Regions from separate parts of the Streptomyces sp. NPDC053493 genome, predicted to be linked through region 2. Evidence: riboswitches for the same ligand, from Rfam matches in the RefSeq annotation. Region 2 holds a riboswitch; each other region holds the start of a gene.

Region 1 (3,536 bases), on a different contig from region 2:
CCGACGGCACCCCGAGGGCGGCGTCGCTGGCGTAGCGGCCGGCCGCCACCGCGGCCACGCCGAGACCGATCACTGTGGTGACGGCCGCTGCCGTCGCTGTAGCCGGGCGCACGCTCCCAGTGTCCGCAGGACGCCCTCTCCGTGCCACCGGGCGGGCCCTCCTTCGAGTGACGTGGGTCTCCTTCACGCCATCTCGGCGGGTCCTCCGTGCGACTGATGTGGTCCACGGGGCGATACGGGACGAGCGCGGCGGAAGGGAGGCGAGTCGCATCCGCCCGGGAAACGTACGGATTACCCGGGGTCGCACCATGACCGCATCGTGGACGCCGGCGCCGCCCGGGCCGTAAGCGGAATCCGCGGCGCCGATGAGAGTCACCATGACGCCCGGCCCAGTTCACCTTCCGTTCACTCAGGTTGCCTACGTTCGACGAGCCACTGACGTCAAACGATTGCCTGGGTAAATGGAACACATCACGCTGCTGCTCGCCATTGTGGTCGTGACAGCTCTCGTGTTCGATTTCACGAACGGTTTCCACGACACCGCCAACGCGATGGCCACCACCATCTCGACCGGTGCCCTCAAGCCCAAGACGGCGGTGGCCATGTCCGCCGTGCTGAACCTGGTCGGTGCGTTCCTGTCGGTGGAGGTTGCCAACACGATCTCCAAGGGACTCGTCAACGAGGAGGGCATCCAGCCCGAAGTCATCCTCGCCGCCCTCGTGGGCGCGATCCTCTGGAACCTGGTGACCTGGCTGGTCGGCCTGCCGTCCAGCTCCTCCCACGCCCTCATGGGCGGCCTCATCGGTGCCACCGTCGCCGCGATCGGCGTCAGCGGCGTCAACGGCGAGGTCGTCGTCAGCAAGGTGCTCCTGCCGGCCGTCGCCGCCCCGATCGTCGCCGGCCTGGCCTCGCTGCTCGCCGCGCGCCTGACGTACCGCCTCGGCCGGAACGCGCACGAGAAGACCACGGAGAAGGGCTACCGGGCCGGCCAGATCGCCTCCGCCGGCCTCGTCTCACTCGCCCACGGCACCAACGACGCCCAGAAGACCATGGGCATCATCACCCTCGCCCTGGTCGCCGGCGGCGTCCTCGCCCCCGGCTCCAACCCGCCGGTCTGGGTCATCGTCTCCGCCGGCCTGGCGATCGCGCTCGGCACCTACCTCGGCGGCTGGCGCATCATCCGCACCATGGGCAAGGGCCTCACGGACCTCCAGCCGCAGCAGGGCTTCGCCGCCCAGACCAGCGCGGCCACCACCATCCTGGCCTCCTCCCACCTCGGCTTCTCGCTCTCCACCACGCACGTCGTCTCGGGCGGTGTGATGGGCGCCGGTCTCGGCCGCAAGGGCGGCGTGGTCCGCTGGTCGACCGCCACCCGCATGTTCGTCGCGTGGGGCCTGACCCTGCCGGCCGCCGGCCTGGTCGGCGCGGGCGCCGAGTACGTCGCCCGCCAGGGCGCCTGGGGCGTCTACGTCGTCGCGGCCTTCCTGGTCGCCTCCTGCCTCGGCATCTGGCTGATCTCCCGCCGCCAGGTGGTCGACCACACCAACGTCAACGACGTCGAGGCCGACGCCGAGCCCGCGGGCGTCGTCACCACCGCCATCGCCGCCGTCACCCCGCCGCCGCCGGCCGGCTCCGTCGCCGCCGTCACGGACGAGGACCTGAAGGCCACCATCCCCGCCCCGAACCCCGCGGACCCCGCCGCTCCCCCGGCCCCCGCCGCCGCGGTCTGAGGAACTGGAAACCAAGCACATGAAGATCGACTGGGCAGCTCTCGGCTCCGTCTTCGGAGTCAGCCTCGTGGCGACCGTCGCCCTCGTGGGCCTCTTCACCCTCGGTGTCGTCGGCCTCGGCAAGCAGGAGCAGGCCGCGGCCGCCGGCGGCTCCGCGCCGCTGGCCCGCACCGGCGCCTGGGCCTGCTTCGCGCTGTGCGCGGCGGCCGTGGCGTACGGCATCTATCTGATCGTCGTCTGACGACGCACGGCTGACGCACGGCGTCCTTCCGGCCGGGGGGGGGGCCCCCCCCGGGGGGGGCCCCCCCCCCGCCGCCCCCCCCCCCCCGCCCCCGCGCCGCCCCGCCCCCCCCCCCCCCGGGGGGGCCCCCCCCCCCCGGCCGCCGTGTTTGTGGTGCTTCGCACAGTGACCCGGCGCAGGTCAAGGGTGAGTTGACGGGTGTTCGCGGGCCGTGGTGGACTGCCGGGGCCATCAGCCATGACGGCGGCAAGGAGAGGAAGCCCGGTGCGATTCCGGCGCGGTCCCGCCACTGTGACCGGATCCGAGAGGTCCGGAAGTCAGGAACTCTCGCCGCCGGTCACGTCGACCCGGGGCGCGGACCCCGAGTGAGGACACACCCACATGCCCGGCCGCCGGCCCAGACCTGCCCGTAGCACCGCTGACTTCGTGTACGGAGCGGCCGCCGGCCTCGCCGTCGACGTGATCGTCGCCGACCCGCGCCGCGGGCACCCCGTCGCCGCGTTCGGCCGGGCGGCGGCCGCCGTCGAGAGGCGCCTGCACCGCGACCACCGCGGCTGGGGCGCGCTGCACACCGCCGTCTGCGCCGGATCCGCCGTGGCGCTGGGTGCGCTCGCCGCCCGTACGGTACGGGGCGGCCGGACGGCCTCCGCCGCGCTGACCGCCGCCTCGGTGTGGGCCGTCGTCGGCGGCACGTCCCTGGGCCGCGAGGCCCGCGCGATCGGCGGGGCGCTCGCGGCCGGCGACCTCGAAACGGCCCGGGAGCGCATGCCGCACCTCGTCGGCCGCGACCCGCAGGCGCTCGACGGGCCCGCGATGGCCCGCGCCGTGGTCGAGTCGGTCGCCGAGAACACCTCCGACGCCGTCGTCGGCGCCCTGTTCTGGGGCGCGGTCGCGGGCGTGCCCGGCCTGCTCGGCTTCCGGGCCGTCAACACCCTGGACGCCATGGTCGGCCACAAGTCGCCCCGCCACCGGCGCTTCGGCTGGGCCTCGGCCCGCCTCGACGACGTCGTGGGCTGGCCCGGCGCCCGGCTGACCGCCGTGCTCGCCACGCTCGCGGGCGGAAACCCGCGGGGCGCCGCGAAGGCCTGGCGCGAGGACGCGGCGAAGCACCCGAGCCCCAACGCGGGCCCCGTCGAGGCCGCCGTCGCGGGCGCGCTCGGCGTGCGGCTCGGCGGCACCCTGTCGTACGGCGGCCGGGTCGAACACCGCCCGGTGCTCGGCGGTGCCGGGCGGGCCGTGGAAGTGGCCGACATCGACCGGGCGGTACGGCTGTCCCGCCGGGTGACCTGGCTGGCCCTGGCCGCCTGTGCGGGCGGCCGGCTGGTCGCGGACGCGGTGAGCGCGAGGAAGCGGAGGAACGCATGAGGGGCGGGGGGCTGCTCGTCGCCGGGACCACGTCCGACGCGGGCAAGAGCGTCGTCACGGCCGGCATCTGCCGGTGGCTGGTCCGGCAGGGCGTCAAGGTCGCGCCGTTCAAGGGACAGAACATGTCCCTGAACTCCTTCGTGACGAGGGAAGGCGCGGAGATCGGCCGGGCCCAGGCCATGCAGGCGCAGGCCGCGCGC
Region 2 (3,536 bases):
CGGCGCAACACCACCATCCTGCCGCTGTACTCGCTGATGCTGGGTCTGCTGGCGCTGCTCGGGTTCATGGCGATCGCGGCCGGTGTGAAGGTGACCAACGGCCAGCTCGCCATCCCGCAGCTGTTCGAGAACATGTTCCCGGCCTGGTTCGCCGGCGTCGCCTTCGCCGCCATCGGCATCGGCGCCCTCGTCCCGGCCGCCATCATGTCGATCGCCGCCGCCAACCTCTTCACCCGCAACATCTACAAGGACTTCATCAAGCCCGACGCCACCGCCGCCCAGGAGACCAAGGTCTCCAAGCTCGTCTCGCTCCTGGTCAAGGTCGGCGCCCTCGTCTTCGTCCTCACCATGGACAAGACCGTCGCCATCAACTTCCAGCTCCTCGGCGGCATCTGGATCCTGCAGACCTTCCCCGCCCTCGTCGGCGGCCTGTTCACCCGCTGGATGCACCGCTGGGCCCTCATCGCCGGCTGGGCCGTCGGCATGGTCTACGGCACCGCCGCCGCCTACGGCGTCGCCAGCCCCACCCAGAAACACTTCGGCGGCTCCTCCGCCGAGATCCCCGGCATCGGCGAGATCGGCTACATCGGCCTCACCGCCTTCGTCCTCAACGTCCTCGTCACCGTCGTCCTCACCCTCGTCCTGCGCGCCGTGGGCACACCCGACGGCGTCGACGAGACCTCCCCCGAGGACTACACCGCCGACGCCGGCGACACCGGCGTCGTCACCGAGCCGCCGAAGGTCGGCAGCGCGCACTGATCCCACCGGGCGGGCAAACGGTCCCGCCACGCTTCCGAACGGCCGCCGGGGCCCCTGCCAGGGGTCCCGGCGGCCGTTTCTCGCGGCGAGGCGACTCCCGGGCGGCCCGACTGCCCCGGCGGCCCCAGCGCCCCCGCACCGCCCGGCGGCCCCAAGCGCCGCCCGGCGGCCCCCCGGCGCGCGTCCGGCGCGGGGCGCGGGAGACTGCCGGGCATGGACTTCATGATCAGAGACGTACGGCCGGAGGAGTACGCGACCCTCGGCGAGCTCACCGCCCGGGCCTACCTCGACGACGGACACCTCCTCCAGGGCGAGGACGACTGGTATTTCGGCCATCTGAAGAACGTGGCCGGGCGGGCCGAGGTCGCCGACGTGCTCGTGGCCGTCGCCCGCGACGAGGCGGACGGCGCCGTCCTGGGCGGTGTGACCTTCGTCCCGGCGCCCGGAGTGATGGGCGATCGCGCCGAGGCCGGCGAGACCGAGATCCGGATGCTGGCCGTCGCGCCCGCCGCCCGCGGCCGCGGTGTCGGCGAGGCGCTCGTGCGGGCCTGCGTGGACCGCGCGCGGGCCGTTCCTGGCTGTGTGCGGATCGTTCTGTCCACCCAGACCGGGATGCGCACCGCGCACCGGATCTACGAGCGGCTGGGCTTCGGCCGCGCCCCGGAACGGGACTGGTCGCCGATCCCCGAGCGGCCTGAATTCCGACTCCTCTGCTACACGCTGGAGTTGTAGCGGCGCAAACGACACACAACATGTGGGGGGTGCGGCAAGCGGCGCCCCCCACATGTATGCTCGTCCTCGCTGTCGCCGCAGGGGAATCCGGTGGAAATCCGGAACTGTCCCGCAACGGTGTGCTTTTGCGTGTTTCGCGCACGGGCGAGTCCGAGGACCTGCCGGCAGCGCGCCCGGTCCGTCCGTTCCGGGTGTCACAGACGTCCGGGCCTCGCGGAGTGGGCCGGTGGACGCGGCGCCGCCATGCCTGCGGCCGCCGCCGCCCGCCTCCCTTCGCCCTGGCCCCGAGCCGAGCGAGGGAGAGCCCCCACGTGACCATCGCGCCCGCCGATCCGGCCGCAGCGATCGAGAACGACGGCCCCGGGACCGTACTCCTGCGGACCCTGACCGATCTCACCGCCGACCTCCCGGACGCCGACCCCGGCAAGGTCGCCGCCGCCGCGCTGCGCGGCCGGCACGCGGGCTCGGACGAGGCGGAGCTGCGCGAACTGGCCACCGAGGCCGCCGCCGGCCTGATCGCCGAGGACCCGGCCTACTCCCGGCTCGCCGCCCGGCTGCTCACCCTCACCATCGCCGAGGAGGCGGCCGGACAGGGCGCGACCTCCTTCGCCGCCTCCGTCGCCGTCGGCCACCGCGAGGGCCTGATCGCGGACCGCACCGCCGAGTTCGTCGCCCGGCACGCCGACCGGCTGGACGCGACGATCGACCCGGTCGCCGACGACCGCTTCGGCTACTTCGGCCTGCGCACCCTCTACTCGCGCTACCTGCTGCGCCACCCGATCACCCGCAAGGTGATCGAGACGCCGCAGCACTTCATGCTGCGCGTCGCCTCCGGCCTCGCCGAGGACGACAGCGACCGCGCGGTGGACGAGGTGACGGCGCTGTACGGGCTGATGAGCCGGCTCGACTACCTGCCCTCCTCCCCCACCCTGTTCAACTCCGGCACCCGCCACCCGCAGATGTCCTCCTGCTACCTGCTGGACTCCCCGCAGGACGAGCTGGACTCCATCTACGACCGCTACCACCAGGTGGCGCGCCTGTCGAAGCACGCGGGCGGCATCGGCCTGTCCTACTCCCGCATCCGCGCCCGCGGTTCGCTGATCCGCGGCACCAACGGCCACTCCAACGGCATCGTCCCGTTCCTGAAGACGCTCGACGCGTCCGTCGCCGCCGTGAACCAGGGCGGCCGGCGCAAGGGCGCCGCGGCCGTCTACCTGGAGACCTGGCACGCGGACATCGAGGAGTTCCTGGAGCTCCGCGACAACACCGGCGAGGACGCCCGCCGCACCCACAACCTCAACCTCGCGCACTGGATCCCGGACGAGTTCATGCGCCGGGTCAACGCGGACGCCGACTGGTCGCTGTTCTCCCCGGCCGACGTCCCCGAGCTCGTCGACCTGTACGGCGAGGAGTTCGACGCCGCGTACCGCAAGGCGGAGGAGGCGGGCCTGGCCAAGAAGACCATGCCGGCCCGCGACCTGTACGGCCGCATGATGCGCACCCTCGCGCAGACCGGCAACGGCTGGATGACCTTCAAGGACGCCTCCAACCGGACCGCCAACCAGACCGCCGAGCCCGGCACCGTCGTCCACTCCTCGAACCTCTGCACCGAGATCATCGAGGTCACCGACGACGGCGAGACCGCGGTCTGCAACCTGGGCTCGGTCAACCTCGGCGCGTTCGTCGTCGGTTCGGACATCGACTGGGAGCGGCTCGACGAGACCGTCCGCACCGCCGTCACCTTCCTCGACCGGGTCGTCGACATCAACTTCTACCCGACCGAGCAGGCGGGCCGCTCCAACGCCCGCTGGCGCCCGGTCGGCCTGGGCGCGATGGGCCTGCAGGACGTCTTCTTCAAGCTGAAGCTGCCGTTCGACTCCGCCGAGGCCCGCGCGCTGTCCACCCGGATCGCCGAGCGGATCATGCTGGCCGCGTACGAGGCCTCCGCCGACCTCGCCGAGCGCAGCGGCCCGCTGCCCGCCTGGGACAAGACCCGCACCGCGCGCGGCGTCCTGCACCCCGACCACTACGACGTGGAGCTGAAC
Region 3 (3,536 bases), on a different contig from region 2:
AAGGTCACCGCCATCGTCGGCATGATCCTGATCTGCGCCGGCATCCTCACCCTCGGCTTCTCCGACGCCGGCGACACCGCCTCCGTCACCCACCTGTGGGACCTCGGCGGCTTCTTCGCCGGCAAGGACGGCATCTTCTCCACCCTGATGACCCTGCAGATGGTCATGTTCGCCTTCCTCGCGGTCGAGCTGGTCGGCGTGACGGCGGGCGAGTCGAAGGACCCGAAGACGGTCCTGCCGAAGGCCATCAACACCGTGCCGTGGCGCATCGCCGTCTTCTACGTCGGCGCGCTGATCATGATCCTGTCGGTCGTCCCGTGGACCGAGTTCAAGCCGGGCGTCAGCCCGTTCGTCGCGGCCTTCGAGAAGATGGGCCTCGGCATCGGCGCCGCCATCGTCAACTTCGTCGTCCTGACCGCGGCCCTGTCCTCCTGCAACTCGGGCATGTACTCCACCGGCCGCATGCTGCGCGACCTCGCGCTCAACGGCCAGGGCCCGAAGGTCTTCACCAAGCTCACCAAGTCCGGCACGCCGCTGGTCGGCACCACGGTCTCCGCCGCGCTGATGACGGTCGGCGTCTGGATCAACTACCAGTGGCCCGGCGAGGCGTTCAACTACGTCGTCTCCTTCGCCACCATCTCCGGCATGTGGGCCTGGATCGTCATCCTCATCTGCCAGATCCGCTACCGGCTCAAGGCCGACCGCGGCGAGCTGCCCCAGTCGCCGTTCAAGGCGCCGGGCGGCATCTGGTTCAGCGTCTTCTCGCTCGCCTTCATCGCCATGGTCGTCGTCACCATGGGCATGGACAAGGACAACCGGGTCGCGCTCTACGGCGCGCCGGTCTGGGGCCTGATCCTGGCCGTGTCCTACCTGGTGCTCAAGGCCCGCAACCCCGAGAGCGCCGCCTTCGCCAAGCGGTCGTAACACCTCCGACCTGCACCGTCTCAGCATGCGGGCCGCTTCGTACCACTTCTCGGTACGGAGCGGCCCGTCTGTTTATTCTGATGAGCATGCTGACCATCACCCGGGCCCTGTACGACCAGATCGTGGAACACTCCCGCGCGGACCACCCCGACGAGGCCTGCGGCGTGGTCGCCGGACCGGCCGGCACGGGCCGCCCCGAGCGCTTCATCCCGATGCTGAACGCCGCCCGCTCGCCCACCTTCTACGAGTTCGACTCCGGCGACCTGCTCAAGCTCTACCGCGAGATGGACGACCGGGACGAGGAGCCCGTGGTCATCTACCACTCGCACACGGCGACCGAGGCCTACCCGTCCCGTACGGACATCTCCTACGCCAACGAGCCGCAGGCCCACTACGTCCTCGTCTCCACCGCCGACACCGACGGCGCCGGGCCCTTCCAGTTCCGCTCCTACACGATCGTCGACGGCGTCGTGGCGGAGGAAGAGGTCAAGATCGTCGAGGCCTACGAGTAGGCTGATCGCGACCTTTCGGGCGGCAGGACCCAGGAAGCCGGTGCGAATCCGGCGCGGTCCCGCCACTGTGACCGTCCCCCAGGGGACGCGAGCCAGGAACTGACCTGCCGCCTTCTCACCACCGCTCGGGGACGTGGAAATCCCCGTCAGGAGGCCCGCACCGTCATGTCCTGGCGCCGCCCGCTGCTGTCCGCCGCCGCCCTGATACCCCTGCTCGCCGCCTGCTCCGCACCGGCGCCCGGCACCGGGACCCCAGCCGCCGGCGCGGCCGCGCCCGGCTTCCCGTACACCGTCACCAACTGCGGTGTCACCACCACCTTCCAGGCCCCGCCGAAGCGCGCCGTGACGATGAACCAGCACGTCACCGAGATCATGCTCGCCCTCGGCCTGGAGAAGTCGCTCGCCGGCACCGCCTACCTGGACGACGCGATCCTGCCCGCCTACAAGAAGGCGTACGACTCCGTCCCGGTCCTCGCCAAGGAGTACCCCTCCAAGGAGGCGCTGCTCGCCGCCGCTCCCGACTTCGTCTACGGCGGCTACGCCTCCGCCTTCGACGCCAAGGCCGGCCGCGGCCGCGACGACCTCAAGGCCTCCGGCATCGCCAGCCGCCTCAACACCGAGTACTGCCCGAGCGGCCGCACCTCACTCGACGACCTCTACCGCGAGGTCGACGAGGTCGGCCGCACCTTCGGCGTGCCCGACCGCGCCGCGCGCTGGACCCGCGAGGCCCACGCCGGCGTCGCCGCCACCGAGCAGCGGCTCCAGGGCGTCGCACCCGTCTCCGTCTTCGTCTACGACAGCGGCGACAAGACCGCGTTCACGGCCGGCGGCAAGGGCATCGGCAACGAGCTGATCACCCGCGCCGGCGGCCGCAACGTCTTCGCCGACCTCGACAAGACCTTCGGCGACGCCGGCTGGGAACAGGTCGTGGCCCGCAAGCCCGACGTCGTCCTCATCTACGACTACGGCGCCACCACCGTCGAACAGAAGAAGAAGCGGCTCCTCGACGACCCCGCCCTGCGCGACGTGCCCGCGATCAAGAACCGCCGCTTCGCCGTGCTGCCGCTGTCCGACACCGTCCTCGGCGTCCGCGCGCCCGCCGCCATCGGCAAGCTCGCCGCCCAGCTCCACCCGGACCGGACGGGCTCGGCACACCCGGCCCGGACGCCCGCGGTCCGGACGGCCCCGGCCCGGACGCCCTCGGCCGCGCACCCGACCGCGACGCCCGACGCCCGATGAGCCCGGCCCAGCGGCAGTCGGCCGTCGTCGCCGGACTGCTCGTCGCGCTCGCGGCCGCGGTCGTCGCCTCGCTCGCCCTCGGCTCCGTCCGCATCCCGCCCGGCCAGGTCCTCGACGCCCTCACCGGCCGGGCCGCGCCCTCCCCGTACCGCACGATCGTGCTCGACGTCCGGCTGCCCCGGGTGCTGCTCGGCGCGATCGTCGGCGCCGGCCTCGCCGTCGTCGGCGTCGTCCTCCAGGCCCTGGTCCGCAACCGGCTCGCCGATCCCTTCCTGCTCGGGATCTCCTCCGGCGCCTCCGCGGGCGCCGTCCTCGTCCTGGTCGCCGGCGGCGGCATCGGGCTGATCGGCGGCCTCACCACCACCGTCGCCCTGCCCGCCGGAGCCTTCGCCGGCGCACTGCTCTCGCTCGTCCTCGTCTACGCGCTCGCCCGCCGCGGCGGCACCATGACCGGCGCCCGGCTGGTGCTCGCCGGCGTCGCCGTCTCGTACATCCTCTCCGCGCTCACCACCCTGCTGCTGGTCGTCGCGGGCCGGCCCGAACAGTTCCAGGAGGCGCTGTTCTGGTCGCTCGGCGGCCTCGGCAGCGCCCGCTGGGACAGCCTCGCCCTGCCCGCCGCCGTCCTCGCGCTGGGCATCGGGGCCCTGCTCACCCTCGCCCGCCCGCTCGACCTGCTCCTCGTCGGCGAGGAGGGCGCCACCGTGCTCGGCCTCGACACCGCCCGCTTCCGCGCCGCCGTCTTCGTCCTCGCCTCGCTCGTCACCGCCGTCCTCGTCGCGGCCAGCGGCAGCGTCGGCTTCGTCGGCCTGATGGTCCCGCACGCCGCCCGGATCGCCGTCGGCGCCCCGCACCGCCGGCTCC

The links. A riboswitch is a leader RNA that binds a small molecule or an ion and turns the genes downstream of it on or off. The one in region 2 is predicted to bind cobalamin.
Region 1: it holds a riboswitch for cobalamin, as region 2 does, so the genes downstream of both, ACIGO8_RS22105 (cobalamin biosynthesis protein) here and ACIGO8_RS02285 (ribonucleoside-diphosphate reductase subunit alpha) in region 2, are expected to answer to the same signal.
Region 3: it holds a riboswitch for cobalamin, as region 2 does, so the genes downstream of both, ACIGO8_RS16780 (ABC transporter substrate-binding protein) here and ACIGO8_RS02285 (ribonucleoside-diphosphate reductase subunit alpha) in region 2, are expected to answer to the same signal.

What each region holds. Positions count from the first base shown of each region.
Region 1 is NZ_JBITXS010000007.1:306,154-309,689, reverse strand. It holds gene ACIGO8_RS22120 (alpha/beta hydrolase) at 1-112, opposite strand, end outside; gene ACIGO8_RS22115 (anion permease) at 462-1,730, shown strand; gene ACIGO8_RS22110 (hypothetical protein) at 1,750-1,971, shown strand; cobalamin riboswitch at 2,199-2,321, shown strand; gene ACIGO8_RS22105 (cobalamin biosynthesis protein) at 2,353-3,336, shown strand; gene ACIGO8_RS22100 (cobyric acid synthase) at 3,333-3,536, shown strand, end outside.
Region 2 is NZ_JBITXS010000001.1:526,008-529,543, forward strand. It holds gene mctP (monocarboxylate uptake permease MctP) at 1-759, shown strand, start outside; gene ACIGO8_RS02280 (GNAT family N-acetyltransferase) at 973-1,491, shown strand; cobalamin riboswitch at 1,535-1,672, shown strand; gene ACIGO8_RS02285 (ribonucleoside-diphosphate reductase subunit alpha) at 1,803-3,536, shown strand, end outside.
Region 3 is NZ_JBITXS010000005.1:120,721-124,256, forward strand. It holds gene ACIGO8_RS16770 (amino acid permease) at 1-924, shown strand, start outside; gene ACIGO8_RS16775 (Mov34/MPN/PAD-1 family protein) at 1,011-1,436, shown strand; cobalamin riboswitch at 1,418-1,559, shown strand; gene ACIGO8_RS16780 (ABC transporter substrate-binding protein) at 1,602-2,675, shown strand; gene ACIGO8_RS16785 (FecCD family ABC transporter permease) at 2,672-3,536, shown strand, end outside.